One region of the Rahnella sp. GSA61A genome, then DNA from elsewhere that is predicted to be linked to it. Evidence: predicted binding sites of a transcription regulator. Region 1 holds the regulator's gene; each other region holds the start of a gene.
What was found. Region 1 encodes PhoB, which activates phosphate uptake and scavenging genes when phosphate is short. Its sites were predicted from a motif close to CTGTCATAAAACTGNCNNAT; they were not measured.
Positions count from the first base shown of each region.

Region 2: a site for PhoB is predicted at 2,447-2,466, ahead of opgB (phosphatidylglycerol--membrane-oligosaccharide glycerophosphotransferase). Genes of this name have one in related genera too.
Region 3: a site for PhoB is predicted at 2,483-2,502, ahead of pstS (phosphate ABC transporter substrate-binding protein PstS). Genes of this name have one in related genera too.
Region 4: a site for PhoB is predicted at 2,676-2,695, ahead of phnC (phosphonate ABC transporter ATP-binding protein). Genes of this name have one in related genera too.

Region 1 is NZ_JAHXYO010000031.1:28,202-34,124, reverse strand. Features, by position in the region: gene sbcC (exonuclease subunit SbcC) at 1-2,140, opposite strand, end outside; gene sbcD (exonuclease subunit SbcD) at 2,137-3,375, opposite strand; gene phoB (phosphate response regulator transcription factor PhoB) at 3,603-4,292, shown strand; gene phoR (phosphate regulon sensor histidine kinase PhoR) at 4,315-5,634, shown strand; gene LC431_RS24680 (DNA-binding transcriptional regulator) at 5,668-5,923, opposite strand, start outside.
Region 2 is NZ_JAHXYO010000017.1:12,083-18,005, forward strand. Features, by position in the region: gene livM (high-affinity branched-chain amino acid ABC transporter permease LivM) at 1-676, shown strand, start outside; gene LC431_RS19205 (ABC transporter ATP-binding protein) at 673-1,566, shown strand; gene LC431_RS19210 (ABC transporter ATP-binding protein) at 1,563-2,279, shown strand; gene opgB (phosphatidylglycerol--membrane-oligosaccharide glycerophosphotransferase) at 2,699-5,005, shown strand; gene LC431_RS19220 (MetQ/NlpA family ABC transporter substrate-binding protein) at 5,256-5,923, shown strand, end outside.
Region 3 is NZ_JAHXYO010000011.1:25,303-31,225, reverse strand. Features, by position in the region: gene pstA (phosphate ABC transporter permease PstA) at 1-284, opposite strand, end outside; gene pstC (phosphate ABC transporter permease PstC) at 286-1,242, opposite strand; gene pstS (phosphate ABC transporter substrate-binding protein PstS) at 1,337-2,377, opposite strand; gene rluF (23S rRNA pseudouridine(2604) synthase RluF) at 2,594-3,466, opposite strand; gene glmS (glutamine--fructose-6-phosphate transaminase (isomerizing)) at 3,644-5,473, opposite strand; gene glmU (bifunctional UDP-N-acetylglucosamine diphosphorylase/glucosamine-1-phosphate N-acetyltransferase GlmU) at 5,606-5,923, opposite strand, start outside.
Region 4 is NZ_JAHXYO010000002.1:316,541-322,463, reverse strand. Features, by position in the region: gene phnE (phosphonate ABC transporter, permease protein PhnE) at 1-637, opposite strand, end outside; gene phnD (phosphonate ABC transporter substrate-binding protein) at 798-1,730, opposite strand; gene phnC (phosphonate ABC transporter ATP-binding protein) at 1,799-2,635, opposite strand; gene dld (D-lactate dehydrogenase) at 2,842-4,533, shown strand; gene LC431_RS03580 (Yip1 family protein) at 4,673-5,263, opposite strand; gene LC431_RS03575 (hypothetical protein) at 5,441-5,923, opposite strand, start outside.

The DNA of each region.
Region 1 (5,923 bases):
AAAGGGATTTTTCACCTTCCGCCAGTTGCTTTTGCAACCGCACGAGGTCTTGCTGAGATTTTGCCTGCATCTCTTCCAGCCGGGTAACGCGCTCTGTCAGCAAGGCACTTTGCTGCTGCACTTTCTGCTGTGCATTCAGTGCGTCGTTCAGGGCATCTTTGGCCTGTTGCAGAGCCCGCGCCAGCTGTTCGTGCTGGCTCAGCCGCGCCTGCGAATGCTGCTCTTCCTCATCGCGGGCGGTCAGCCATTGCGTGATGTCGGCGGTATCATGCAGCGTAAACGTCAGATTCAGCGGCGCACTGAGTTGTTGCCAGTTCAGGGTATGCGAATTCAGTTGTTGCTGATCCTGCTCAAGCTGAGTTTGCAGCCGTGTTTGTTGCTCTTTCAGGCCTTTAATTTTCGCCGCCAGTTCGATACCGCTGGCTTTTGCTGCATCGAATTCCAGTTGCATTTTCTCAACGCGCTGCGCGGTTTCAGAAGGTTTAACCTGCTGATAATGTTCAATCGCCGGATGTGATGTTGAGCCGCACAGCGGACAGGCTTTGCCGCTTTGCAAATTCGCGCGTTCGGCTTCAAGACTGACGATCAGCATTTCCTGTTTATGCAGCGCCTTGACGTCGTTCAGATGTTCCAGTTGTTTCTGACATTGCAGACGGATCGCGCCCAGACGCAGTTCTTCTTCGGCCAGCAGCATCTGGTACTGCGCAAAATCTTTATGCTGTTGCTGCACGCGCTGGTTCAGTTGCGGGAAGATTTGCGAGAGTGAAAACAGCTGCTGCCGCACCGGCCGGAGCTGCATGAGTTCGGTTTGACGTTTCTGTAACACTACCTGCGGGTACTGTTTTTCCAGTTCAGCCTGACGTTGTTGTGCAACGTTAAGGGCTTCAGTCAGCGCGGCCTGACGGGTGTGATGCTGGCGGCTTTCCTCATCCAGTTTCTGACGTTCCGCCGTGATTTGCTGCAGCGTCGCGCTATGTTCACCAGCCTGTTTCTGCGACTCGCTGACCGCCTGTTGTGTTTCCACCAGCGATTTGCGCCATTGCGCGATTTCGCTATCCAGTGGCAGGATTTTTTCTTCGATCAGCGTTTGCATCTGGCGCTGTTCTTCCGCCTGTTTCTGCCGCGCAGTGTGCGCCTGTTCCACCGCCAGACTCAGCGGCGTCATCTGTGCAATCTGCTGCTCCTGCTGCTGCGTCAGTTGTATCAGTAATTGCTGAAGGCGCTGCGCGTCATCCTGACAGCGCTGGCGATCATTGAGTAACGGACGCAGTTTTTCTGCCGGTTCGCTGCGCGCCAGTTGCTGTAACTGCGGCGCGGCGGCCAGATTTTCCTGCTCTGCGGCGGTCAGTTGTTGCTGAGACTGCTGCTGTTTTTGCTGCACCTGTTGCCACTGTTGCAGCCAGTTCAGATCCTGCTGGCACTGCTGCGCCTGCTGACTGAGGCTGATTTCCTGCGCGTTCAGTTCAGCACGTTGTGCTTCGAGCGTCTGGCGCTGTTCTTCGCTGAGCAGTTCGATTCCGGCCATGCGCTGATGCAGACCGTCCAGCGCAATGCGCGCTTCTTTATGTTGCTCAAACACGCGTTGAGAAAGCAGACCGTAAATCTCGGTGCCGGTCAGTTCTTCCAGCAATTCGGCGCGGTCGTTGGCATCGGCATTCAGAAACGCGGCGAACTGCCCCTGTGAAAGCATCATGGATTTGGTGAAACGGCCGAAATCCAGCCCGGTCAGTGTGGCGATGGCATCGAGTTTATCGCGCACTTTATCCGCCAGAATTTTGCCGTCGGCCAGTAACGCCAGCTCGACTTTCGGTGCCTGCAGATTGCCGTCAGGGGAATTTTTGGCGCGGCGCTGGCTCCAGAAAGCGCGGTAACCCACACCTTTGACTTCAAACTCCACTTCGGCCAGCGATTCTGCGGTGTGGCGGGTCATCAGTTCATTCTGGCTTGGTGTAATGTTCAGCCGTGGCGTCTGATGATAAAGCGCCAGACAAATGGCATCGAGCAGGGTGGTTTTCCCCGCGCCGGTCGGGCCGGTGATGGCGAATAATCCGTTGCTGGCAAACGGCTCGGCGGTGAAATCAATTTTCCATTCGCCTTCCAGCGAGTTCAGGTTTTTTAAACGCAGGCTGAGAATTTTCATTGTGCGCTGTCCTCCGCGTTCTGACCGTTGGTAACCTGTTCAACCACCTGCGCAAACAACGTGCGCATCCGTGCCTGACGCGGCTCGTCAGGGTCCGGTTCCAGCGCCAGTCGTCGTTCAAACACGTCGCTGACGCTCAGTTCGCTGAGGGTTTCTTTTTCCTGCTGCTCAATACTGTTGATGCGCTGTTCTTTGCTGCGGCGTAACAGCACGACTTCTACCGGCAGATCTTCCGTCAGCGCCTGAATGCGTCGCTGGATGTCGCTGAGATAATCCTGGGTAGAGACTTCAATATCGAGCCATACCGGTTTGGCCGGATCACCGCCTTCGAACTGTGCCAGTTGGTGTTCAATCTCCACCAGCGAGCCTTTGATTATCTGCATCGGCTGGAAAACCGGGATTTCCAGTGTGTCGATGGCGTTGAGCGTCGCACCATCAAAATCAAGTAAGTACACACTTTTAGCTTTGCTCAGTTCGTCAAAACTCAGGGCAATCGGCGAGCCGCTGTAACGGATATGTTCGGTTTTGGCGACGCATTGTGCACGGTGAATATGACCCAGTGCCACATAATCGACCGGCGGAAAGGCCTGCGCCGGAAACGCATCGAGCGTACCTATATAGATGTCGCGCACGGAATCAGAGGTACTGACGCCGACAGTCGTCAGATGGCCGGTCGCAATAATAGGCAGCGGCATGCCCAGTTCGTCACGTCTGGCCTGCGCAGCCTGCCAGAGCGCGTCATAATGCGCGGCGATGGCTTCCTGCAATGCCAGTTGCTTGTCGCTGCCGGACTGTCCCGCCTGGCTGGCGAGCAGATCACGCGGGCGTAAAAACGGGATAGCGCACAGTATCGCGCCGGGTTTCCCGTCACGCTGACTGAGCACTAAAATCTGTTCAGAAAGGTTTTCACCGACGGTGGCAATCACCCGCGTATTCAGGCAGGAAAGGAGCTCGCGCGATTCATTGAGCGTGGCGACAGAATCGTGGTTACCAGCCAGCACCACCAGCTGGCAGCCGGTTTGCTGTAATTCCACCACGAAGCGGTTATACAATTCGCGGGCATAACTGGGTGGGGAACCCGTGTCGAAAATATCGCCCGCGACAATCACGGCATCGACCTGATGTTGCTGCACCTGACCGGTCAGCCAGTGCAAAAATGCCTGATGTTCGGCTGCACGGCTTTTAGTGAAAAAGTACTGGCCGAGGTGCCAGTCTGAGGTGTGGATCAGGCGCATGAGACTCCCGTATGAACCCTGGATGACGACAATGGGGTAAAGTATAAACGTCGGCAGGGGAAGCTGTCCCCGATAAATCAGACCAATTTCAGCAAGATGGCCGGAAATTATCTGTCATAGTTGACTGTAATGAACCATTCTTTTCATTCATAAATCTGTCACAAAACTGACGCATAATGGCGCCCGCAATCAAATAAAAGATCGCTAACCTATTGGCAGGACCTACGATGGCTAGACGTATATTGGTGGTTGAAGACGAAGCTCCAATCCGTGAAATGGTGTGTTTTGTACTGGAGCAAAATGGCTATCAGGCCGTAGAAGCTGAGGATTTTGATTCAGCGATTGGGCAGCTTGTTGAACCTTACCCTGAACTGATCCTGCTTGACTGGATGTTACCTGGCGGTTCCGGTATTCAGTTTATTAAGCATCTTAAACGTGAGGCACTGACCCGCGAAATTCCGGTGATGATGCTGACCGCACGCGGTGAAGAAGAAGATCGGGTGCGCGGCCTTGAAGTGGGTGCCGATGATTACATCACTAAACCGTTTTCTCCGAAAGAACTGGTTGCCCGCATTAAAGCCGTGATGCGTCGCATCTCGCCAATGGCGGTGGAAGAAGTGATCGACATGCAGGGGTTAAGCCTGGATCCGTCGTCTCACCGGGTGATGGCCAACGAGCAGGCGCTCGATATGGGGCCGACCGAATTTAAGTTATTACACTTCTTTATGACCCATTCCGAACGTGTATACAGCCGCGAACAGTTGCTCAATAACGTCTGGGGCACTAACGTTTATGTGGAAGATCGCACGGTTGACGTGCATATTCGTCGTTTACGTAAGGCGCTGGAAACCAGTGGACATGACAGAATGATCCAGACTGTTCGTGGTACCGGATACCGTTTTTCAACGCGTTATTGAGCCCTCACAGCGGAGAATCTGTGTGCTAGAACGTTTGTCATGGAAACGACTGGCGGGTGAATTGTTTCTCTTTTGCCTGCCAGCGTTAATTCTCGGTATCTTCGTCGGCCATTTCGGCTGGCTCCTCCTGGTGTCGCTGATGGCGGCACTGGGCTGGAATTATTACAACCAGCTTAAACTCTCTCACTGGCTGTGGCTCGACCGCAGCATTACGCCACCGAATGGGCGCTGGAGCTGGGAGCCGCTGTTTTACGGGCTGAACCAGATGCAGATACGCAACCGGCGTCGCCGTCGGGAATTAGGTCAGCTCATCAAACGTTTTCGCAGCGGTGCCGAATCGCTGCCGGATGCCGTGGTGCTGACCACTGAAGATGGCAATATTTTCTGGTGTAACGGACTGGCGCAGGATTTGCTCGGTTTCCGCTGGCCGGAAGATAACGGGCAACATATCTTCAACCTGCTGCGTTATCCGGAATTCCGGCTGTGGATCCAGACCCGCGATTTCAGCCGGGCGCTGAATTTACAACTCAATAATGAGCATTATGTCGAATTTCGCGTCATGCCTTATTCCGAAGGACAACTGCTGATGGTGGCACGCGACGTGACCCAGATGCGTCAGCTTGAAGGCGCACGGCGTAACTTCTTCGCTAACGTCAGTCATGAACTGAGAACCCCATTGACGGTATTGCAGGGGTATCTGGAAATGATGGAAGACGCCAAGCTGGAAGAGCCTTTCCGCACTAAAGCGCTGGATACCATGCAGGAACAGACGCGGCGGATGGACGGGCTGGTGAAGCAGCTGCTGACGCTGTCGAAAATCGAAGCCTCAGCGAATATTGATTTGCACGAGAAAGTCGATATTCCGGTGATGCTCGGCATGCTCGAACGTGAAGTGCAAACGTTAAGCAACGGCAGGCATGAAGTGGTGTTTCGCGTAAACGACAAGCTGAAGGTCTTTGGTAATGAAGATCAACTGCGCAGCGCGGTGTCGAACCTGGTGTATAACGCGGTTAACCACACGCCAGCGGGGACACGGATTGAAGTCAGCTGGCAACAAACGCCGCATGGCGCACAGTTCCAGATCAGCGACAACGGACCGGGCATTGCGCCGCAGCACTTGCCGCGCCTGACCGAACGTTTCTACCGCGTCGATAAAGCCCGTTCACGTCAGACCGGCGGCAGCGGACTGGGACTGGCAATCGTCAAACATGCGCTCAGCCATCACCACACGAAACTTGAAGTCATGAGTGAAGTCGGCGTCGGCACCCGGTTTATGTTTACGCTGGCGCCGAAGTTGATTGTTCCTCAGGAACAGGCCAGCCAAAGCGGCGTAAAGGGATAAAAATCAAGCCACAGCAACAAGCTGTGGCTTCTTTTAGCAGATGATCTGTAAACCTTTTTCTTCAATTAGCATCAGTAAGATCAGCGCCGCTCCGGTGGGTTTGGTTTCATCCCGCTCCCATTTTTGAATGCTGTTGGCGGACATATTGATGAGTCTTGCCAGTACGCCCTGACTGATTTTTTCTTTTTCACGCAAAGCGCGAATGCGTTCAGCAGAGCTTTCTGCGAAGGCTTTCAGTCTTTCCTCCTGAACGGCTTCATCAACAATTTTGTTAATTTCACGCATCGTG
Region 2 (5,923 bases), on a different contig from region 1:
GATCGTGACGTTAGGTTTCGGTGAAATCATCCGGCTGGTGCTGACCAACTGGTTGTCGTTTACCGGCGGTCCGAACGGTGTTTCCGCGCCTCCGCCCACCTTTTTCGGGCTGGAATTTGGCCGGCGGGCGAAAGAGGGCGGCGTGCCGTTCCACGAGTTTTTCCATCTGACCTATAACCCGAATATGAAATTTATCTTCATCTATGCCGTGCTGGTTCTGGTGGTGTTGCTGGTGCTGTTTATCAAACACCGGCTGACCCGCATGCCGATTGGCCGCGCGTGGGAAGCGCTGCGTGAGGATGAGATTGCCTGCCGCGCGATGGGGCTGAATCATGTGCTGGTCAAGCTGTCTGCCTTTACCCTCGGGGCTTCCACGGCCGGAATTGCTGGCGTGTTTTTCGCCACGTATCAGGGCTTCGTTAATCCGACGTCTTTCACCTTTTTCGAATCTGCACTGATTCTCGCTATTGTGGTTTTGGGCGGTATGGGCTCAACCATCGGCGTGGTGCTGGCGGCATTTGTGCTGACCGTCGCGCCGGAACTGTTGCGCAGCTTTGCCGAATATCGCGTATTGCTGTTCGGCGTTTTAATGGTGGTGATGATGATCTGGCGGCCACGCGGGTTGATCCGCATCAGCCGCAGCGGGTTTGCCGTGCGTAAAGGAGTCGAGCCATGAGCGAAGCGTTAGCGGATAACAACATCCTGAGTGTCGAGCATTTGCGCATGCATTTCGGCGGCATTAAGGCGCTGAACGATGTGAATCTTGCGGTGAAACGCGGATCGATTACCGCGCTGATCGGCCCGAACGGCGCAGGAAAAACCACGGTATTTAATTGCCTGACAGGTTTTTATAAAGCGTCCGGCGGCAATATTTTGCTCAATACGCGCCGCCGGACGACCAATGTAATCCAGGTGCTCGGGCAGAAATTTCAGCCTGATGACTGGATAAAACCAGCGCAACTGGGCAAACGTATTTTCTACAAAATGTTCGGCGGTACACACCTGGTTAACCGCGCCGGGCTGGCGCGTACCTTTCAGAATATCCGGCTGTTTCGTGAAATGTCGGTGGTTGAAAATCTGCTGGTCGCTCAGCACATGCAAACCAACCGCAACCTGATTGCCGGTGTGCTCAATACGCCGGGTTATCGCCGTGCGGAAAATCAGGCGCTGGACCGCGCATTTTACTGGCTGGAAGTGGTGGAACTGGTGGATTGTGCCAACCGGCTGGCAGGGGAAATGTCTTACGGTCAGCAGCGCCGGCTGGAAATCGCCCGAGCGATGTGTACCGCGCCGGAAATGATTTGCCTGGACGAACCGGCAGCCGGTCTGAATCCGGTTGAAACACGTACGCTGAGCAAAATTATCCGCTTCCTGCGCGATCATCACGACATCACCGTGCTGCTGATCGAACATGATATGGGCATGGTGATGGACATTTCCGACCACATTATCGTGCTCGACCACGGCGACGTGATTGCCGAAGGAATACCGCAGGCTATTCAGAACGATGAGAAAGTCATTGCCGCGTATCTGGGTGCTGATGAAGACGACGAGGTCAGCTTATGAGCGACGCGATGCTGGAATTTCGTGATGTGAATGTGTATTACGGGGCGATTCAGGCATTACAGCAGGTCTCATTGCAGGTCAGTGAGGGGGAAACGGTGGCGTTGATTGGTGCCAACGGTGCCGGGAAATCAACGCTGCTGATGTCGATATTCGGCCAGCCACGTATACAGAGCGGGCAGATCCTGTTTCGCGGGGAAGATATCAGCCGCAAATCGACACACTTTGTGGCTTCGGCTGGCATAGCGCAATCGCCGGAAGGGCGACGTGTTTTTCCGGATATGACCGTGGAAGAAAACCTGCTGATGGGCACCATTCCCGTCGGGAATAAACACGCGGCAGAAGATCTGCACACCATGTTTGAGTTATTCCCGCGCCTGAAGGAACGCCGTAAACAGCGGGCGATGACCATGTCCGGTGGTGAACAGCAAATGCTGGCGATTGCCCGTGCGCTGATGAGTCGCCCGAAGCTGTTACTGCTCGATGAACCGAGTCTTGGGCTGGCGCCTATTATCGTTAAACAGATTTTCCAGACCTTGCGCGAACTGGCAAAAAACGGCATGACTATCTTTCTGGTGGAGCAAAATGCGCATCATGCGCTCAGGCTTTCTGACCGGGGTTATGTGATGGTCAACGGACAAATTCGGCTTAGCGGTTCAGGCGAAGAACTTTTACATAATCAGGAGGTGCGGAAAGCTTATCTCGGAGGAATCTGATTTTTCATCTTCAATGCCCGCGATACCCCGTATTGCGGGCCTTCCCGCCAACTTTTTTCCGCATTTTCAACCTGCCTCCACATTTCGCCCACAGTATTCCGCTATCATGCAATTCTTACAGAAAGGTGACCGGAAAGTTAATTTTCTGAGGTATCATGCGGAATTAGCTGTCATGAATTTGTAAAACGTCAGTTTTTTTGGGCACATCAGTGGCCTGAAGCCGTGTTAAGGCGTTGACCCACCAGGATCAACAGGCTATATAGCGCTATCCGTTTTTGGCATGAATTTTCCTGTCTCAGGGATGAAGTAAGTGAATGACAAACGGGTCATTCGCTCGATGAGTTGAACCGTCGGCGCTGCTCGTAAAACAGCAGAAATGGGTCGTAGAGTTTATTGTTTAAATCAGACAGGGTGCTGAAATGGCTTCTGAGATAATTTCCTTCGTATTATTTCTTTCTTCTATTTTTCTCTACGTCACGCGGGCGTCGGCCAGCCGTGTCTGGTTTTCACTGGTGCTGTTTTTCCTCGGGCTTTACGTCATTCTTAACGTCATCCTGATCGGCAGCAATTATTTCACCGGTGAAGGCATCACGGACGCGGTGTTATATACCGTCACCAGTAGCCTGAAAGGGGCGGGGCTCAATAAATATATCCTGCCATTTATCGGTTTACTGGCAGGGCTTGTCAGCGTATTCGCTTTGCTGGCGTGGGGGCTGAAGCAGCGTCGTGCCAAAAACAGCAGCGCGGTCTACAGTGCGCTGGCCGTGGTGCTGGCGGTCTTTTCTGTCGGTTCCACACAGGCATTCCAGAACATCTCGCGTCTGGTCAAAACGCAAATCTCAGGCAGCGGTGCAGATTTTAGTACCTATTACAAAGTGCCCGAAAAAGCCATTAAAGGCGCGAAAAAGCCTAACCTGGTTTATATCTACGGCGAGAGTCTGGAACGCACGTATTTTGATGACAAAGTCTTCCCCGGCCTGACCACCGAATTAAACCGCCATAAAGCGCAGAGTACCGATTTCACAAACACCAAACAGTTGCCGGGCACTGGCTATACCATCGCAGGTATGGTGGCTTCTCAGTGTGGGATCCCGCTGTTTGCGCCGTTTGATGGTAATGCCTCCAGTGCACTGGCGACTTTCTACCCTGAAAACGTCTGTCTTGGCGATGTGCTCAAAGGTGCAGGTTATACCAACTATTTCTATCAGGGCGCTGAACTGGCTTTCGCAGGCAAAGGGACCTTCCTGAAATCCCATGGTTTCGACCATCTTTATGGTTACAACGAATTGCGTCCGACTGTCGCGGACCCGTCTTATAAAAATGACTGGGGCTGGTATGACGACACCTTGCTGGATGAGGTGTACAAAAAATTCGTGACGCTGAGTCAGGAAGGTAAGCCGTTCTCACTGTTCACGCTGACCGTTGATACGCATCATCCTGACGGCTTTATTTCCCGCGGCTGTACCCGCAAGGAATATAAAGTGAACGGTAAAGCCAACCAGTCTCTGAGCGCCGTGTCCTGCAGTCAGGAACTGATTGCCGCATTTATCGATAAGATTAAAAAGTCCGGTTATTTCGATAACACCATCATTGTGGTGTCTTCCGATCATCTGGCGATGAACAACACGGCTTACAACATTCTGACCAAACAGAACCGTAAAGACCTGTTCTTCGTACTCGACGGGCGTCATCCGGCAGGGGAGCTGAACGGTGCGAAACGCAGCACCCTGGATAATGGCGCGACCGTACTGGATATGATGGGCGGCGACAACTACATCGGTCTTGGACGCAGCGGTGTTTCTGCGACATCGATGACTGCGCAGTTCCTCAATATTGATGACAAAGTGAATGCCTGGAAACCGGCGGTCATCAAACAGTGGGGCTTCCCGAACAGCATCAAAGACTATGCGGTGAATACCAAAGACAGCACTTTCACCTTCTCCGGCATGACCATCAAAACGCCGTTTATTCTGAAGGTCACGGCAGACAAAATTGAGCCGATGTTTGATGTCTATCTGTCCACGCCGCTGAAAAAACAACTGGCCGGACTGGCGACCAGCGATAACTTTGTCTGGGTTGATAAATGCTACGAAATGGGACGCGTCTGGGCACCAGAGTTGTCGCTCAATACCGGCCTGTGCGTTGCATCGGGGAACCTCGGGGCGAAGCCGACGATCGTGCAGATCACCGGTGATACCTTCAAAGGTAAAGTGGACTTCGTGAAAGACACCTCGGGCAGCAATGCGATTTATCAGCAAACCCTGAAGACGCTGAACATTGATGATTCCGCCACCACTTATCAGTCGAAAGCCATCGCTTTTATGGTGCCGGGATTGCCGGAGCAGGTAAAAGCGATTACCGGTGTTTCAGCCGTTGAAAACTGGGGACGCTGGTCAGATGCCAATCTGGCACCGTCGGTGAAAATTGATTACGTTAAACCGCTGCCCGCCACCTTTGATGTGGTGATCCGCGCACGGGCTTACGGCAATAACATCGATAAGCCGGTTTCCGTCCGTGTCGGGGATCAGGAGCAGTTTGTCACCTTCGGCGATAAAGACGGTATCGTGAAAGTACAGTTCACCAATCCGGGAGCGGAGCAAAGTATCGTCATCACGCCGCCGGAACCGACCGAACCCACTGAAGGCACCAGCGGCGGCTTCCAGCCTCGTAAACTGGGCATCGGCATGGTTTCTCTTGAAGTTCAGCCGGTGGATCCGCAGTCTTAATCCGCTGTTTGCCCTAAACGCTAAAAACCCGCTCCGGCGGGTTTTTTATTGGAAGCAAATTGGGGAAATGGCAATTGAAAAAACACTTAGCATTTTTATCGCTTTACTATCCCATTTCGGTTATTCATTTCAAGAATAACTATCATTAAAACAATATTATAAAGAAATAAGCCGATGGGTATACTCGCCAAATTCCTGCACGGAAACACAGCCCGAAGCAGGCATCTCATCACACTTTTGGGGATAGCGTATGCGCAAGACATTCAACAAAACAAAGACCCGTATTCACCGTGCTGTTTTACTGGCCGCGACCTCGGCAGTGATCATTTCCGGCAGCGTGCTGGCGCCGCTGAGTGCGGCACAGGCCGCCGATAAAACCACGGTTAAGGTCGGAATTATCAGCGGGGAGGACGAAGATGTCTGGCGTGAAGTGGTCAGACAGGCCGCAGCAAAAGGTCTGACGGTAAAACCGGTGATTTTCAACGATTACAACCAGCCAAATGAAGCCCTGCAAAACGGCGAAGTGGATGCCAATGCCTTCCAGCATCAGCCTTTCCTCGATAACCAGATCAAAGTGAATCACTACAACATCGTGCGCGTGGGTGATACCGCTGTGTGGCCAATCGGGTTGTACTCTAAAAAAGTAAAATCTGCCGACCAGCTGAAAGAAGGGGCGGTGATTGGCGTGCCGAATGACCCGGCGAACGAAGCGCGCGGGCTGATCCTGCTTCAGCAATCTGGCGTGATCAAACTCAAACCGGGCGCCGGTATTTTCGCCACTACGGCGGATATCACTGAGAACCCGCGCCACGTCACCATTAAAGAGCTGGATTCCGGCATTATCGGCCGCTCCGTGCCGGATCTGGATGCTGCGATTGTGAACACCGACTGGGCGCTGAAAAGTGGCCTGACGCCTGC
Region 3 (5,923 bases), on a different contig from region 1:
ACCGTTGCCCACAGAATCAATAATCCGCTGCCTGCAATGGCGTTAGCCAGACCGCCGCCTGCCGTATTCGGAGGCGGGGTATTTTCTGTGAACAGCGCCAGCGACATCCCGTCAACACCTTTAACGATCGTGGTGAACAAGATCCACACCAGCCAGAACAGACCAAACGCCATGGTCAGCATAGAGACCATCAGCGCCAGACGGTTCTTCTGACGGCGCCACGCCTGACGTTTGCGACGCGATTCCAGTAATGCAGTATTACTTTGCATTTCGAGTGTCGTCATCTTAACGGCCCTCTTTCTTAGCCAGACGCAGGATCATCATTTTCGACAGCGCCAAAACAATAAAGGTGATGACAAACAGGATCAGACCCAGTTCCATCAGTGCAGACGTATGCAGCCCGGCTTCCGCTTCGGCGAATTCGTTCGCCAGTGCAGAGGTAATGCTGTTGCCCGGCGCGTACAGCGATGCGCTATCGAGCTGGTAGGTGTTACCGATAATGAAGGTCACCGCCATGGTTTCGCCAAGTGCGCGCCCCAGACCTAACATCACGCCGCCGATCACACCATTTTTGGTGAACGGCAGCACGATGCGCCAGATCACTTCCCACGTAGTGCAACCAATGCCGTAAGCAGATTCTTTCATCATCACCGGCGTTTGCTCGAACACGTCACGCATGACGGAAGCTATGTACGGGATGATCATAATGGCGAGGATGACGCCTGCAGCCAGAATACCGATACCAAAACCCGGACCGGCGAACAGGGCACCAACAATCGGGATACCGGAAAGTACATCGCCCAACGGCGTCTGAAAATACTGCGCAAACAGCGGGGCGAAAACGAACAAACCCCACATGCCATAAACAATACTGGGGATCGCCGCCAGCAGTTCAATAGCAATCCCCAGCGGGCGTTTCATCCAGTTCGGCGCCAGCTCGGTAAGGAATAATGCGATACCAAAGCTGACGGGAACAGCAATCAGCAGGGCAATAATGGAGGTCACGACCGTGCCGTAAATCGGCACCAGTGCGCCAAATTGCTGGTTCGGTGCATCCCAGGTTTTCGTCCATAGGAAGGACAATCCGAACTTTTCAATGCTCGGCAGGGAAGCAATAAACAGCGAGACGATAATGCCGCCCAACATAAATAGCACAATCAGCGCTGCCAGTTTAACCAGCGCGCCGAAGATGATGTCACCGTTTTTGCTGGGTGCCTTGATAGCCGGCTTGTATTCAGCCATACCACTCTCTTTTAATTCAGATTTAATTCCCTCCCCGGCCGGAGAGGGAATGAAGCAGAAGACTTGTACTCTATATCAGACCCGAGGTCAGATCCTAGTAAAGTGCTTTACCGCTGCTGTCTTTGATGTTGGTTTTCCAGGCTGCGCGGATCTGTTCTACAACAGAAGCTGGCAGTGCGGCGTAATCCAAATCAGTCGTCAGTTTGTTACCGTTTTTGTAAGCCCAGTCGAAGAACTTCAGCACTTCGGTACCCTTCGCTGCATCTTGCTGGTCTTTGTAAATCAGGATGAAGGTGGTGGAGCTGATTGGCCACGCATTATCACCTTTCTGATTGGTCAGGTCCTGAGCGAAGGTTTTGCTCCAGTCTGCGCCTTTAGCGGCTGCACTGAAGGATTCTTCTGTCGGGCTGATGGCTTTGCCGTCTGCATCTACCAGCTTGGTGTAAGCCAGGTTGTTTTGCTTGGCGTAAGCATATTCTACGTAACCGATTGAACCTGGCAGACGCTGTACGAATGCGGCCACGCCGTCGTTGCCCTTGCCGCCGAGACCCGTTGGCCAGTTAACAGTAGAACCTGCACCGATTTTGTCTTTCCACTCGCTGTTCACTTTTGCCAGGTAGCTGGTGAATACGAAGGAAGTACCGGAACCGTCAGCACGGCGAACCACCGCGATGTTAGTGTCTGGCAGTTTCACGCCCGGGTTCAGCTTGGTGATCGCCGTATCGTTCCACTTTTTGATTTTACCGAGGTAAATATCACCCAGCGTTGCGCCATCCAGTGTCAACTGACCGGATTTGATGCCCGGGATGTTAACAGCCAGTACCACGCCGCCGATTACAGTAGGAAACTGGAACAGACCGTTTTTATTCAGATCTTCTTCTTTCATCGGTGCATCAGATGCCCCGAAATCAACGGTTTTAGCGATGATTTGTTTCACGCCGCCGGAAGAACCGATGCCCTGATAGTTAACCTGAGTACCGGTTGCTTTCTGGTATGCATCAGCCCACTTAGCATAGACAGGGGCTGGGAAGGTACCGCCAGCGCCAGTCAGGTTAGCGGCAGCGAAAGCAGACATTGCTGTGAGGGAGAAAGTCGCTGCTACAAGACCGGCGACGGTGTTACGCATCAATTTCATGTTCCACTCCTGGTGGTTTTAAACTTCCCGACTGATGTCGACGTTAATTAAAGTGTTTGGCACAGGAGGAAAATAGGACAGTTTAGTGACAGTAAAATGTACGTTATATGACAGTTTTATGACACTGGTCACAATTCGAACCATACGGGCAAAATGCGGGAGTTTTAAGCAGAAAAAGCCGGTTATTACACCGGCGGATAATGAAAAGCAGGTAAATTAACGCCCCTTCTTCTTACGGCCAGGCTGGGCAAAACGCTTGCGGGATGCGGAATTCACTTCAGGTTTTTCACTGTTTTTCGTTTTAGTGACAGCCGGTTTTTTAGCCTGAGCAGGTTTTGATGGCACTTTTTTCGCCGGTTTGTCTTCAGACGAAGAGTTTTCAATCAGCTTAAACAATTCGATCAGTTCATCATCGGTCAGATCACGCCATTCGCCCAGCGGTAATCCTTTCAGATTGATATTCATAATACGCACACGTTCAAGCTTAGTGACGTCGAAACCAAAATGCTTAGTCATGCGGCGGATCTGTCGGTTAAGTCCCTGCACCAGCGTAATGCGAAACACCATCGGTGCTTCTTTCTTCACTTTGCATTTCTTGGTCACGGTGCCGAGCATCGGCACACCCGCGCCCATACCGGCAATAAACTCGTCCGTGATCGGTTTATTGACAGTCACGATATATTCTTTTTCGTGGTCGTTACCGGCACGCAGGATTTTATTGACCAGATCACCGTGATTGGTCAGTAAAATCAGGCCCTGCGAATCTTTGTCCAGACGGCCAATCGGGAAGACGCGTTTGCTGTGGTTAACGAAATCGCGGATGTTGTCCCGCTCCCCCTCTTCCATCGTGGTGATAATGCCTACGGGCTTGTTCAGCGCAATAAGCACCAGATCTTCTTCATCACGCGGCTCAATAATCTGACCATTCACTTTCACCACATCGCCGGCAAACACCTGAGCACCCACCGCAGCACGCCTGCCGTTGATAAAAACATTTCCCTGTTCGATGTAACGATCAGCATCGCGGCGCGAGCAGATGCCGCTCTCGCTAATGTATTTGTTGAGACGAATGGAGGAGTTGGTCAGCATTCAGCGGGGTACCTTCAGAAAAACGCGAACTATACCTTATCCGGGGCGGGTTACGAAGCCTGAGAGAAGAGAATCGTGACCGGCTGCTGACAAAGAGAGAGCCGGAGAACAACATTCTGGAAAGAGAAAAGCGCCCCGGGAGGCGCTTAGAGATAACATGGCTGAAACCGGACAGTCTTATTCGACAGTCACAGACTTCGCCAGATTACGTGGCTGGTCAACATCGGTGCCTTTAATCAGCGCAACGTAGTAGGACAGCAACTGGAGCGGTACGGTGTAGAAAATCGGAGCGACGATTTCTTCAACGTGAGGCAGCTGAATAATCTTCATACCGTCACTGTCGACAAAACCCGCGTCCTGATCGGCGAAGACATACAGTAAACCGCCACGTGCACGCACTTCTTCGATATTCGACTTCAGTTTTTCCAGCAATTCGTTATTGGGCGCAACCACGATCACCGGCATATCCGCATCAATCAGCGCCAGCGGGCCATGTTTCAGCTCGCCTGCCGCATAGGCTTCAGCGTGGATATACGAAATCTCTTTCAGCTTCAGCGCACCTTCCATCGCGATCGGATATTGATCGCCACGGCCAAGGAACAGGGCGTGATGTTTATCAGAGAAACCTTCAGCCAGCGTTTCGATAGTCTTATCCAGCGACAGCATTTGTTCGATGCGCGCAGGCAACGCCTGAAGCGCGTGAACAATGTCGTGCTCAACTTGCGGACTCATCCCTTTCAGGCGGCCCATACGCGCCACCAGCATCAGCAGAACGGTCAGCTGCGTGGTGAAAGCTTTGGTTGAGGCCACACCGATTTCGGTGCCCGCTTTGGTCATCAGCGCCAGATCGGATTCACGCACCAGAGAAGAACCAGCCACGTTGCATACTGCCAGCGAACCAAGATAACCCAGCTCTTTCGACAGACGCAGCGCTGCCAGCGTATCAGCCGTTTCACCCGACTGAGACAGCGTGATGATCAGGCTGCCCGGACGAACAGCAGATTTGCGATAGCGGAATTCCGAAGCGATCTCGACATCACAAGGCATGCCAGCCAGTGACTCAAACCAGTAACGCGCCACCATCCCGGAGTTATATGACGTACCGCAGGCGATAATCTGCACGTGCTGAACACGGGACAGAATTTCGTCCGCTTTTTCGCCCAGCTCGCTCAGATTCACTTCGCCGTGGCTGAAACGGCCTTCCAGGGTGTTTTTAATGGCCAGCGGCTGTTCGTAGATTTCTTTTTGCATGTAGTGGCGGTAAACGCCTTTATCACCGGCGTCGTACTGCACTTTGGATTCGATTTCTTCACGCTCAACGGCATGACCATTTTTGTCATATACGCTGACGGAACGGCGCTTAACTTCAGCAACATCGCCTTCTTCCAGGAACAGGAAGCGGCGGGTCACAGGTAACAGCGCCAGCTGATCGGAGGCAATGAAGTTTTCACCCACACCACGACCAATCACCAGCGGGCTGCCGGAACGGGCAGCGACCAGAACAGACGGATCGCGGCGATCCATCACCACCGTGCCGTAGGCACCACGCAGTTGCGGGATAACGCGCTGGACCACTTCGAGCAACGTACCGCCCTGGAGTTGTTCCCAATGCACCAGATGCGCGATCACTTCGGTATCTGTTTCAGAATCAAAACGGTAGCCGCGTTCAATCAACAATTCACGCAGAGGTTCGTGGTTTTCGATAATGCCGTTATGCACCACAGCAATGTAATCAGACACATGCGGGTGAGCATTGGCTTCAGAAGGTTCGCCATGGGTTGCCCATCGCGTGTGAGCAATACCGGTGCCACCATGCAAAGGATGTTCATCGAGTGCATCAGCCAGCATCTGGACTTTACCCAGACGACGCAAGCGCCCCATTTTCCCGTCAGCATCAATGACAGCCAGACCGGCTGAGTCATAACCGCGGTATTCGAGACGGCGTAAACCTTCCAACAGAATTTCAGCAATATCGCGTTGCGCTACTGCGCCTACAATTCCACACATCAGTTTTATTCCTATTGAAGGTCTTTTCGGGACCTTTTTTGATGCCTGACCTGATTTATCCGCAAGCCCCGTTTTCCGGTGTACTTGCGGTTCCCCGAGCCTTGTAGAGAGTTGGGGATTATTATGAACAGCTTATTTTTTCTTCACCGGTTTCTGCCAGTCAGGTTTATGCACCTGCGGCACCCGGCTTAACAGTAAACCATTGTCCGGCACGTCGCGCGTGACCGTTGTACCGGCGGCGATCGTCACGTTATTACCCACAGTGACTGGCGCTACCAGCTGAGAATCTGACCCCACAAAGACATCGTTACCGATGATGGTCTTATGCTTGTTTACGCCGTCGTAGTTGCAGGTGATGGTACCCGCGCCGATGTTAACGTTATCCCCAATATCAGCATCACCAAGGTAGGAGAGATGGCCAGCTTTAGAGCCTTTGCCGAGACGCGCTTT
Region 4 (5,923 bases), on a different contig from region 1:
GTTTCACCTGCGGCCACATGGCGAAACGCATGCGCTGCAAACGCCCCGCGCCGCAGGCTCTGAGTCCGCGCACCGGTTTATCCGATGCGGTTTCAATGGATTCGTAGAACAATTTGGTCAGACTGCCGGCAGTGTGTAACGTCAGGGCGATAAAGCCCGGAATGGCACCGACGCCAAACGCCATCACACACATTACCGCCCAGGCCAGTTCCGGCATGGTGCGCAGGAAAGCGACAAAGGTACGGATGCTGAATTTCACCCATTTAGGCGAATCCGTATTGCTGGCGGCGAGAAAAGCCAGCACGACTGCCAGCGCCGTCGACAATATCGTTGAGGACAACGCCAGCTGAATAGTTTCCCAAATCAGCGGCAGCTGAATATTGAGACGGTATCCCCAATACGCCAGTGAACCTTCGGTATGACCGTCAGCAAATAACAATGACCAGTGTAATACCGGCACCGTCTGACCAATATAATCAAAGAAGCTCGGCGCGGAGACAATAATCGTTTTTAAATTAAGTTCGGAAACATTGCCTGACCACAGATATAACAACAACATCAGCCCTGACCAGATCAGCGCTTCCCGCTTTTGTTTACCGCGTATCTGCTGGTAATAACGATTGAAGTCTTTGTTCAAAATAATATTTCCGATTTGCGATAATCATTATTCCTCCCCCTGCGAAGGGGGAGGTCAGGAGGGGGTATTAAAAAAACAATAATGGTAAAAGCTTTCGCTTCCTGAGTTGCCATTAATACCCCACCCCAACCCTCCCCTTCGCAGGGGAGGGAGTTACGGGTTAGCGACCGCCTTTGGTCAGTTCACGCTTCATATCAATAATCTGCTGATATTCAGCCAGGGACGTTTCGCCGATATGCTGTTTGCCGCCCACCGCTTTTACGAAACAAGCGTGGTCATCTTTATCCAGTTTCTTAATGGCAGAAACCAGCTTAGCTTTAAATGCCGGTGGCAAATCGCTGCGCACTAAAATCGGACCATTAGGAATTAATGGCGATTCCCAGATAATGCGGATTTTCTTCATCAGATCCGGATGGTCCATGCGGATCATGCGGTTGAATGCACCGGAGGTATAACCGGTTTCGCGGTCGCCGATCATTGAAGTCCAGGTGACTGCGCCTTCGAACTGGCCGTTCAGCACGCCAAGAATATCCTGCTCATGGCCGCCGGAGAAGGTCACGCTGGAGAAGAAGTTGTTGTATTTGTTATCCGTCGTGCCGCCAAATTCTTTCTTGAATGTCTGGTTCGGGATCAGGTAACCCGAAGTAGAATCCGGGTCAGCGAAACCGAATGATTTGCCTTTCAGGTCAGATAATTTCTGGTACGGGCTGTCGGCTTTCACGACAACCACGGAGTGATAACCCCGGGATTTATCCGTATCGTCAATGACAATGCCGACCAGATCCACCGCTTTCGGATTATTAATATAAACCGAAGCAAAAGATGACGGGGACATGCTTAATACCATATCCACTTTCTTACCTAATAACCCCTGAATAACACCTGAATAATCGGATGAATTACGCAGTTTGGTATCCACATTTAATTCTTTATCGAAGAAATCTTTTACACACTGATTATCGCCGATTTGCTGGGTGGCATTCTGGCCACCCAGAATACCTAAGTTTAATTCTTTAGGAGCATCTTCTGCCATGCTGTGCATTGCAGTAAAAGAACCTGCTACGAAGACTGCCAGACGTAATAACTTCTTCATGTAATGATGACCTTGTGTAGATTGAGAGAAAGTAGAAATAAGCACTGCAAAATAAATAACGTTATTGTTTAACTGTTTATCGCTTCGTGTTCTTCACCGTATAACTGATGCAAAATGCCTTCAGTTAACTGGTCCGGATGGCCGTCGAAAATAATCTGCCCTTTCGCGATGCCGATAACGCGGGTGCAATAATCTTTCACCAACTCGACCGAGTGCAGGTTGACCATCACGGCGATATTCTCTTCGCTGACTTTTTTCAGCGCATTCATGATGCGCAGGGTATTTTTCGGATCCAGTGACGCCACCGGTTCATCGGCCAGCAGAATTTTCGGGTTCTGCATCAGCGCGCGACAAATCGCCACACGCTGCATCTGGCCGCCGGAAAGGTTTTCGGCACGCTGCAATGCATGCGGCAGCATGTGCAACCATTCAAGCAAAGAGATGGCGCGGGCGCGGTCTTCGTCATCGAACTGGTTAAAGAATGATTTGAACGTTGAGGTGTGGCTGAGACGCCCCAGTAACACATTTGTCAGGACATCCAGACGAGGCACCAGGCAGAAATCCTGAAAAATCATGCCACAGCCTGAACGCCAGCGACGCAATGCTTTGCCGGTAAGCCCGGCCAGCTCCTGCTGTTCACCATTTTCGTAATGACATACCACACTGCCATCCGTGAGCGGGATCGTACCGTTGAGCACATGCAGCAGGGTGGATTTACCCGCGCCAGAACGGCCAATTACCGCCACGAACTCACCGGCGTGGAGATCAAAACTGATGTCATTCAGGACACGCTGACCCGATTTATAGGATTTCACCAGACCTTTGACGTCCAGAACTTTGTTCAGATGCTGTGGCCCGGTCTGAGGATATTCAGCCTGTGCCAGCTTAAGTTGAGCTTGCGCCATGATGCTGTCTCTCGGTTGCTTTCGTTATCTGGCGTTCATTAAGCGCGAGTTTTATGACACATCAATGACGATTTAATGGACAGCGCATGACAAAAATGCAACAGATTAAGTGGAATTACCTAACCCATATCCCGAATGACGTTTAACTTAACAAGTATCATTTAAGTCTATGATTAGATGGCATCCCATCAAAAAAGGAAGATGAAATGGATAATCAGTCACTCATCGCCACGCTGAAAGAGATTGCCGGCAGCCGCCACGTTTTAACCGGCGACAGCAACACCGAACGCTACCGCAAAGGGTTTCGCTCCGGTGGCGGTAAAGCGCTGGCGGTCGTATTTCCACAAACGCTGCTGCAACAGTGGCAACTGCTCAAAACCTGCATCGCCGCCGACAAGATTGTCATTATGCAGGCCGCCAATACCGGGCTGACCGAAGGTTCGACGCCCAGCGGCGACGACTATGACCGCGACATTGTTATTTTCAGCACCCTGAAACTGGACACGATCCAGTTACTCGACGGCGGTCATCAGGTGATCGGCTTTCCCGGCAGCACCCTGTATAAGCTGGAAAAAATCCTCAAGCCCTACAACCGCGAACCGCATTCAGTGATTGGCTCGTCCTGCATCGGCGCATCGGTGGTCGGCGGGATCTGTAATAATTCTGGCGGATCGCTGGTGAAACGCGGCCCGGCGTATACCGAAATGGCGCTCTATGCACAAATCGATGCACAAGGCGAATTGCGGCTGATTAACCATCTGGGCATTAATCTTGGTGAAACGCCGGAAGAAATCCTGACACGTCTGGAAAAAGGCGATTATCTGGAAACCGATATCCAGCATGATCAGCGTCTGGCGTCGGATCACGATTATGCCTCACGTGTCCGCGAAGTGGATGCGGATACGCCGTCGCGTTTCAACGCGGATGAGCGACGTTTATTTGAAGCTTCAGGTTGTGCGGGCAAGCTGGCGGTTTTCGCCGTGCGGCTCGATACGTTTCCGGCAGAAACGCAGCAGCAGGTTTTCTATATCGGCACCAATGACACGGCGGTGCTGACAGAATTACGCCGCCAGATCCTGCGTGACTTCGCTAACCTTCCGGTGGCAGGGGAATACATGCACCGGGATATTTTCGATATCACCGAAGTCTATGGCAAAGACACTTTCCTGATGATCGACAAACTTGGCACCGACAAAATGCCGGACATGTTTACTGCCAAAGGAAAGTTCGATGCACACGCCAGTAAGGTCCCTTTCCTGCCCAAACATTTCAGCGACCGCGTGATGCAGTGTCTGAGCAAAGCCCTGCCGAATCATCTGCCACCGCGTATGAAGCAGTATCGTGACCGGTTTGAACATCACTTACTGCTGAAAATGTCCGGCCCCGGTATTGACGAAGCCCGAACCTTTTTGACACGTTTCTTTAGTGAGGGTCAGGGTGATTTCTTTATCTGTTCCGCCGACGAAGGCAAGAAAGCCTTCCTGCATCGCTTTGCCGCCGCCGGTGCCGCCGTGCGGTATCACGCGGTACATGAAAACGAAGTGGAAGATATTCTGGCGCTGGATATCGCACTGCGCCGCAATGACCGCGACTGGTTCGAGACATTGCCGGAAGATATCGACAATCAACTGGTAGCAAAACTGTATTACGGCCATTTCATGTGCCACGTTTTCCATCAGGATTACATCGTCAAAAAAGGCGCAAACAGCAAGGCGCTGAAACACAGGATGTTAGAACTGCTCGACGCCAAAGGCGCGGAATATCCCGCCGAACATAACGTCGGCCATTTGTATCTGGCAAAACCACATTTGAAAGAATTCTACCGGCAGGCAGACCCGACCAACAGCTTCAATCCGGGTATCGGGAAAACCAGTAAGATGAAGAACTGGCAGGAATAATGTCCTTCAAAAGAGGAATGGCGTAGTCGGCGCAGGCAGTTTGTTCCCAGACAGCGCGGAGGACCCGGAGCGTACATAAAGTACGTGAGGAGTCCGAGCACTGCCCGGGGGCAAAATGGCAAGTAAGATAGCCATTAAGTTAAAATAACTGTGTTCCGTAACCCCACATAATTACCGTCAGAGCCAGAAGCAGCTCTAATACCAGAACGCCCATTGCCAGTGTTGAACTGGAGAACAGGAACCCTTCGCGACGGTCGATATTGAGGAAGTTAGGAATGCCGAGATACAACAGGTATCCGCTGTAACACAGGCCGATCAGCCCGACAAACAGGCATAACCAGACCATCGGATACAGGGCTACGACCCCGCTGAGGAACATGGGTGTGGCCACGTAGCCGGCAAAGACGATACAGTTGTTGAGTGTCGGGCGGCTGTCATAGCGACGCGCCATTCCGTAGATAATCCGCCCCATCAGTGCGACAGCAGCGAGCATCAGAACATAGAAAATGACGGCGATATAAGACGCGGTAAACATGGAAACCATCAGCTTCTCGCCATCACCGAAGTTCCAGCCAAGTTGTGTTGTTCCGATGAAAGAACAGACAACCGGGATGAGCGCCATTAAAAGAACATGGTGGGAATACACATGTGAAACGGTTTCCCGCTCACGCTGGATTTGTTGCAATTCGGGACCCGGATTGGATATCAGTCCCCAGACATGATTAGCCATGAAACACCCCCTTGTACGCCGAAAGCCGCCAGCAGCGCGCAGTGATAAACCTTCGGGATTGCCCGTCAGACAAGGGCATAAAGAAGGTGGCGACCTGTCTATATTATAGTCGCTCTTGCCAGCTTTGCTGATACGGCCAATTCAGCGTAATGGGAGATCAACCGTATCAGGTCGCCGTTAGTGAATATAGCGTGCAGCCGTAAACGTCACGCCAACCAGTACCAGCATCATGCTGACAATCCATCGGGTCTGTTTAATCATGAGATCGTAAAACATTGCCTGCATTGCACTCAGTGAAGCTTCAATCTTCACAAAGCGTTCATCTACTTTTTCAAAGCGCCAGTCGATCTTCTCAAATCGTTGATCTATTTTGTCAAAGCGCTCATCTACACGATCGAACTGTTTATCGACCTGTTGAAACTGTTTATCTACCTGTTCAAACTGTTTATCTATCCTCACCAGATGATCGTCAATTCTCAGCAGGTGCCCGTCGATGCGCGCGATGCTCTGTTCGGTTTTCCCGACACGACCCCCGATATCTGTCACCGCTTCAGTGAGCGTGACCATCTGGTGCTCCAGTTTGCCGACACGGAGATTCGTCTCCGTGATCACTACCGTTAGCTGACTGACCTGCTGTTCCACCTTCCCTACCCGCAGATT